Regions from separate parts of the Janthinobacterium sp. P210005 genome, predicted to be linked through region 2. Evidence: predicted binding sites of a transcription regulator. Region 2 holds the regulator's gene; the other holds the start of a gene.
What was found. The regulator LexA, encoded in region 2, represses DNA repair genes until DNA is damaged. The targets are predictions, from matches to a motif close to ACTGTATNNNNATACAGT.
Positions count from the first base shown of each region.

Region 1 (3,408 bases), 130 kb from region 2:
CAGTTTCAGCAGGACAACGCATTCAGCCAAACAAGCCATGCAAAAACCAGCGCGGCGCGGCATCTTCTCCGCTGCCGGCGATGCGTTCGCGGTAGACCCAGTAATGGGCGTGATCGAGTCCTTCGGCAATGAAATAATCGCGCGCCTGCGACTGCCCCCACCAGCCCGCCTCAATGCGTTCGGCAACGGACACCATTTTCAACGGCGAGCCATAAAACGGCCGGTGTTCGCGCATCAGGAGGGCGATGGGCTGGGCCAGCAGCCAGCCGGGACGGGGCATGCCGGACAAGCCGGGCGGCAAGTCCGGCTGCGCGTTTTGTGCGCCTGGCCTGGCCGGCAGCGGCAGCCACTGGTTGGCCGCCTCGGGGCGATAATCGGCGCGCGGCGCCGCCTGCAAGACATTCTCGGCGCCCAGGCGCGCCACCAGCAATTCCAGCAAGCGCTGGCGCTCCTGCGGCGTGCCGCCCGGTTCGGGAAACAGGGTGTCGCTGGGCGGCGCCATCGGCTGCACCTGCAGCGCTTCCAGGGTGAGGCCGATCACGGGCGCCTCCAGCACCAGCTGCGCCAGGCGCTCCTTGAGCAAGCGCAATAAATGCTCGTCGCGCCAGACGGCCTCGCCCAGGGCCAGGTCGATGACGGTGGGCGGGCGCGCCACCCTGCCCCGCTCGTGCGCCAGCAGCAATTGGATGCGTTCGACGGCGAATTGCCGCGCGCACAACCAGCCCGTCATTTGCTGCAGCAGACGGCGCGCGCCGAACAGCAGCGCTTCCGCGTGCTCCACGCGGTCGAACAGTTCCAGGCTGGCGCAAAACGTGGGCGGCGCTTCGAGCCACAGGTACAGTTCCGTGCCGTGGCCATGCGCATCGTCGAGCATGTCGAGCAAGGCCCCGCCGCAACGGCGCTGCAAGCCGGGCCGCGGCAAATGGCGCAACTGCCCCAGGGTGCGGCAGCCGATGCCGTCCAGCCATTCCAGCCAGGGGCGCGCGGGCGGCAGCAAGGCGCACGGCAGGCGGTCGAGGCGGCGCACCAGGCTGGCCATGCTCAATGTCCGGCCCCGGCGCGTCCCGGCGCGCGCCAGCAGCCAGGCGCCGCGCGCCGTGGGGGCGCACGACAGCTGGGCCGTGTAGCCCAGCGCGCGCAAGCTGGCCGCAATCTGCCGGCACAGGGCGCGCACGCCGCCGAACAGGCGCAGGCTGGCGCCCGCATCGACGAGCAGGGTCGCTTCCTCGCCCTGCGCCACCAGCGGCGAATATTGCAGCAGCGCCAGCGCCACCGCTTGCAGGGCCTGCGCTTCCCGTTCCAAAGAGCGCTCGTGCAGGCGCGCCTGCGGCGCCAGCATCAGCGCGCCCGCGCGGCGCATGCCCGGCCGGATGCCCGCCGCCCGCGCCAGCGGCGACACGGCCATCACTTGCTCCTGCTCCAGCACCACGCCGAGAAGGTCAGACGACCAGCGCGGGCAAAACACTTCGAGCGGGAGCCGGGGCAGGTACAGGCCGATCCAGAGTCGCATGGCGTAGCAGTAATGAAGGAGGTTGCAGGGGCAGGAACAGGGGCGCGTCGCGCTGCGGTCCCCGGCGCTTGATGAAGCCGATCTCGATGCCGCCGGCGGCCGGGCGCACGGACAGGCGCAGCGGCGCCGGCGACGCATCCTGCGCGCCATGCAAGGGGCGCAGCATGCAGAACAGGGTGTTGCCGGACTGCGCGGCCAGGTGCAGGCGGCGCAGGCTGTCGGCGCGCACGTGCGGCTGCCAGAACAGCAAGGCGCCGCACGTGCCGCTGCGCAAGATGTTTTCCGCCGCCCACAGGGCATCCTTGCTGCCGGCGCTCTTGAGCCACAGCAGTTGCGACGGCGCCAGCCCCTGCGCGGCCAGGGCCAGCGCCTGCGGCGGGTGGGGCGGCTGCAGCAGCACGATGGGCAAGCCCGGCAGCTGCGCCAGCGCGGGCGCCAGCAGCCGCACTTCGCCGCTGCCCGGCTGCTGCACCAGCAGATCGATGAGGCTGCCGCAGGGCCAGCCGCCGCCGGGCAGCTGCGCGGACAGGGCGGCAAAGCCCGTGTCCAGGCAGCGCGTGGCGCCCTGCCCCAGCTGCGATGCGCGCCACAAGGACGGGTGCAAGGCTTCCGGCGAGGCCATCAATTGAGAATGTTGCATAATTGAATATGAAGATGAATACTGTATGCATATACAGTACTATCCAGTCCCCCTTTTGGCAAGGCCTATCTGCGCATCCCCATCCGGAGGCCGTCCCGCGACGTCCGAAAAACACCGTTTTTCACATCGATTGCTGTACCATAAGCACTCTCCTTACCGCTCGGCAATGCACCGGGCGGCTTCCTCCGTCCATAAGGAAACGCATTTGACCACCATCCAACTCATCAGCGCCATCGTCTTCGGTCTCGCGCTCATCCACACCTTCGCCGCCAAGTCGTTTGAAACATTATCGCGGCGCCATCCCCGCCATGCGGGCTTGCTGCATTTGCTGGGCGAAGTGGAAGTCGTGTTCGGCTTCTGGGCCTTCATTTTGATCATCATCATGGCCTTTGTCTCGGGCGGCGATGCGGCCATCGAGTATGCCGAGTCGCGCCATTACACGGAGCCGCTGTTCGTCTTTGTCGTCATGGTCGTGGCCGCCTCACGCCCCGTGCTCGACGCCGTGCAGCGCCTGTTGAAAGGCGTGGCGCGCGTGATGCCGCTGCGCACGGAACTGGCCCTCGTCTGGCTGGGCCTGGCGCTCGTGCCCCTGACGGGCTCCCTGATCACGGAACCGGCCGCCATGACCCTGGCCGCGCTGATGCTGGCGCCGCAAATCTTCCGCCCGGGCATTCCTGAATGGCTGAAATACGGCGCGCTGGGCGTGCTCTTCGTCAACGTTTCCATCGGCGGCACCCTCACCTCGTACGCGGCGCCGCCCGTGCTGATGGTGGCCACCACATGGAACTGGGACAGCGCCTACATGGCCACCCACTTCGGCTGGAAGGCGGCCATCGCCGTGCTGGTCAACGCCACGGGCGTGAGCATATTGCTGCGCAAATATCTGCACAGCAACACCTCCGACATCAAGCCGAAGGCCGGTGAAGTGGAAGCGCCGAAAGTGCCGCTGGCCGTCAGCCTGGTGCACATGATCGTGCTGGCCGGCGTCGTCACCCTGGCGCACCATCCCGTGCTGTTCATCGGCCTGTTCCTGTTCTTCCTCGGCTTCGTGCAGGCGTATGAGCGCTATCAAAGCCCGCTGATCCTCAAGGAAGGCTTGCTGGTCGGCTTCTTCCTGGGCGGCCTAGTGGTGCTGGGCGGCATGCAGCAATGGTGGCTGCAGCCCATCGTTTCCAGCCTGAAACCGCTGGCCCTGTTCTTCGGCGCCCTGGGCTTGACGGCGATTACCGACAATGCGGCCCTCACCTACCTCGGTTCG
Region 1 covers NZ_JAZARC010000001.1:2,199,970-2,203,377, forward strand. Annotated here, with positions in the region: gene VPH40_RS09725 (Y-family DNA polymerase) at 23-1,510, opposite strand; gene imuA (translesion DNA synthesis-associated protein ImuA) at 1,440-2,150, opposite strand; gene VPH40_RS09735 (putative Na+/H+ antiporter) at 2,356-3,408, shown strand, end outside.
Region 1: imuA (translesion DNA synthesis-associated protein ImuA) is a predicted target of LexA. The motif match lies at 2,171-2,188, and genes of this name have one in related genera.

Region 2 (3,408 bases):
GCTGTCGGGGCGGAAACCATGGCCTTGCGCATGGACCGCACCTGTTCGAACGCCCTGGCGCTGGCGACCATGCTGGCCGCCGATCCGAGAGTGGCGGCCGTGCATTACCCGGGCCTGGCGTCGCACCCGCAGCATGCGCTGGCGACGGACTTGTTCCGCAGCTATGGCTCGCTGTTCAGCTTTGAATTGAAAGATGGCATCGACTGCTTCGATTTCCTCAATCGTCTCAATCTTGCCATTCCCGCCAGTAACCTTGGCGACACGCGCACCCTCGTCATTCCCGTCGCCCACACGATTTTCTACGAGATGGGTGCCGAGCGGCGCGCCAGCATGGGCATCGCCGAGTCGCTGATCCGTGTGTCGGTGGGTATCGAGGATGAGGTGGATCTGCTGGAAGACTTCAAGCACGCATTGGAAGAAGAATAAGGTTTCACTTTTTTGAGAAAAAGATTACATTTAAGTGTAATTAAAGCATATGTGTCTTTTTCTCAATCGGAGAGTGGGAATGAAAAAAATTGTATTTAGTGTTTTTTTATTGTTTTCTTGCGCTGTCTATGCTGATGACCTGACGGATGCGAATAAATTCCTGCAATCCAAGGCTTACCCGCAAGCCTTGGATTTGTACAAGAAACTGGCTCAGGCTGGGAATGCCGAGGCTCAATTTCATTTGGGCGAGATGTATTTGTATGGTGAAGGAGTGGCTGTCGATGCCGCGCAAGCCGGACAATGGTTTGGGCAGGCATCCAAGGCGGGCAACAAGAATGCCGAAGCCGCGCTTGCCCTTATGGCTAACCGTGTCGCGCGAAAAGGTGACATTGATTACTATGTCAACTCATATGCTGGCGAGGATGTTGCCTTGAGTAAGGTCAAGTGCGTTACCCCGGTGATTCCTGCATTCTCCCAAACCAAGCGTCAAATCAGAGATGTGGCCGATAGTGTCGATGCCTGGATGGCGTGCTATAACAGCTTTGTCAGTAATTTGAATGCTTCTTTGCCGCCTGGCAAAGCCATTCCTTCTGATATTGAATCTTTGATGAATGAGCAGGAATTTGAAAAGGCCAAGCTGCGCATGGATGCCGCCTATGCGCGGGTGAGTGCCGAGGGGCGTGAGCTGGCAAAAAATATCTTGGCGCAGCGCGATGAGTGGCACTCCAAAACAGAGGCGTATCTCTTGGCGGAGAATAAAAAAATTCAGACAGAAAATGAAATGAGTGAATTGAATCGCTCACGTACCGCGAACACGCCGCAATGGGTGACCAGTCCTTTGCCAAGCAAATAAGGCAGTCTTGCCGATGTGCTCAATGGGATGGGAATTAAGCGCTCGCAGGTATGCTGCAAGCGCTTTCCCTCTTAATGCCAACTGCGCATGAGTCCGACGGCCAAACCTTCCAATGCAAATTCATCTTCCGGCGACACGGTAATCACCTTGAAGTCGGGGTTTTCCGGCAGCAATTCGATGACGGAACCCGTCTTCTTGTAGCGCTTGACGGTGACTTCGTCGCCGATGCGGGCCACGACGATCTGGCCATTCTTGGCGCTGTCGACTTTCTTGACGGCCAATAAATCGCCATCCATGATGCCGGCGTCGCGCATGGACCAGCCGCGCACCTTCAGCAGGAAGTCAGGCTTGGCCGAAAACAGGGCCGGATCGACGTTGTAGCTCGCTTCCAGGTTTTCCTGCGCCAGGATGGGCGACCCGGCCGCTACCCGGCCGATCAGGGGCAGCGACATCAGCAGCGCTGCCGGCACCTTCGACGGCAGCGCTTCGGCGGCGGCGCCGATCAGGCGGATGCCGCGCGATGTGCCCGGTGAAATCTCGATCGCGCCCTTGCGGGCCAGAGCCTGCAAATGCTCTTCGGCCGCATTGGCCGATTTGAAACCCAGTTCATTGGCGATTTCGGCACGGGTGGGAGGAAAGCCCGTGTTTTCAATCGCGTCCTTGATCAGGTTCAGGATTTGTTCTTGTCGTGCTGTCAGCTTGATCATGAGCGGTGGGTGCATACTAAAATGCTGTCTATATGAACAGTCTGTATTTTTGTACAGTATCGTTCACTATGCAAGGGGATTTCCGTGTTTTGGGCGAATTTCGCAAGAAATACTTGTCCATGGACGGAAAGCACGGCGGCGCGCGGGCTTTTCGGGCCCATGTGGAAGGAATGATTGAAACGTTTGCAAAAGGCGGTTATAATCTTCGGCTGACCTTCCCACACCCGTCTTGACGCCGGGGTGGGCGATTATCAATCCGACCTGAAGGAGTTTGCATGCGTCATTATGAAATAGTCTTTATCGTCCATCCGGACCAAAGCGAGCAAGTGCCCGCGATGATCGAACGCTACAAAGCCAGCGTAACCACCCGCGGCGGTTCGGTTCACCGCGTGGAAGATTGGGGCCGCCGTCAAATGGCTTACTCGATCCAAAAGCTGCCTAAAGCACACTACATCTGCCTGAACATCGAATGCGACAACGAGACCCTGGTCGAGTTGGAAACAGCATTCAAATTCAATGATGCCGTGTTGCGTCACCTGACCGTTAAAATGAAGAAAGCTGAAACAGCTCCTTCGCCGATGATGAAATCGGTACAACGCGAAGACGCGGCCAAAAGCCACCGCACCGAAGCACCAGCAGCCGCTCCAGCCGCAGCAGCAGCTTAATTCTTGACCAGGATCGTGCGCTGAACCAGCTACAAGTAACCGCCATCATTGCCGAGCGCGAAATATTGCGCTATACCCCGGCAGGGCTGCCGATTGTGAATGCAGTATTGCAACACAGTTCGCAGCAGATGGAAGCAGGGATTGCCCGTTTGACCGAGTTTGATGTTGCCGCGCTAGCCGCTGGCGAAATTTCAGGCAGGTTCAGTCAGGCAAGCTTGAGCGGGGTGTATCAGTTCACGGGTTTCCTGGCCAGGAAGAGCCGCAACAGCAAGAGTTTGGTGTTTCACATCATTGATTTTAGTGCAGTCAATTCTGACTAGCGCATTTTAGATACAGGAGCCTGACATGGCATTCGGTAAAAAGTTCGACAAAAATAAGCTCAAGCTTAAAGAAAAACGCAAACAGCAAAACCCGTTGTTCAAACGCAAGAAGTTCTGCCGCTTCACCGCAGCTCACGTTGAGCAAGTCGACTACAAAGACGTCGACACGCTGAAAGACTTCGTCCAAGAAAACGGCAAGATCATGCCAGCACGCCTGACCGGTACCAAAGCGCACTACCAGCGCCAAGTTGACACCGCAATCAAGCGCGCTCGCTTCCTCGCGCTGCTGCCATACACCGATCTGCACCACGCTTAATCGGTCAGATATTCCTGGAGAAGAACTATGCAAATCATTCTGTTAGAAAAAGTTGTTAACGTCGGTAACCTCGGCGAAGTCGTCAAAGTCAAAGACGGTTACGCACGTAACTTCCTGATCC
Region 2 covers NZ_JAZARC010000001.1:2,073,484-2,076,891, reverse strand. Annotated here, with positions in the region: gene VPH40_RS09195 (cystathionine gamma-synthase family protein) at 1-426, shown strand, start outside; gene VPH40_RS09190 (tetratricopeptide repeat protein) at 506-1,279, shown strand; gene lexA (transcriptional repressor LexA) at 1,351-1,986, opposite strand; gene rpsF (30S ribosomal protein S6) at 2,262-2,651, shown strand; gene priB (primosomal replication protein N) at 2,672-2,971, shown strand; gene rpsR (30S ribosomal protein S18) at 2,997-3,287, shown strand; gene rplI (50S ribosomal protein L9) at 3,315-3,408, shown strand, end outside.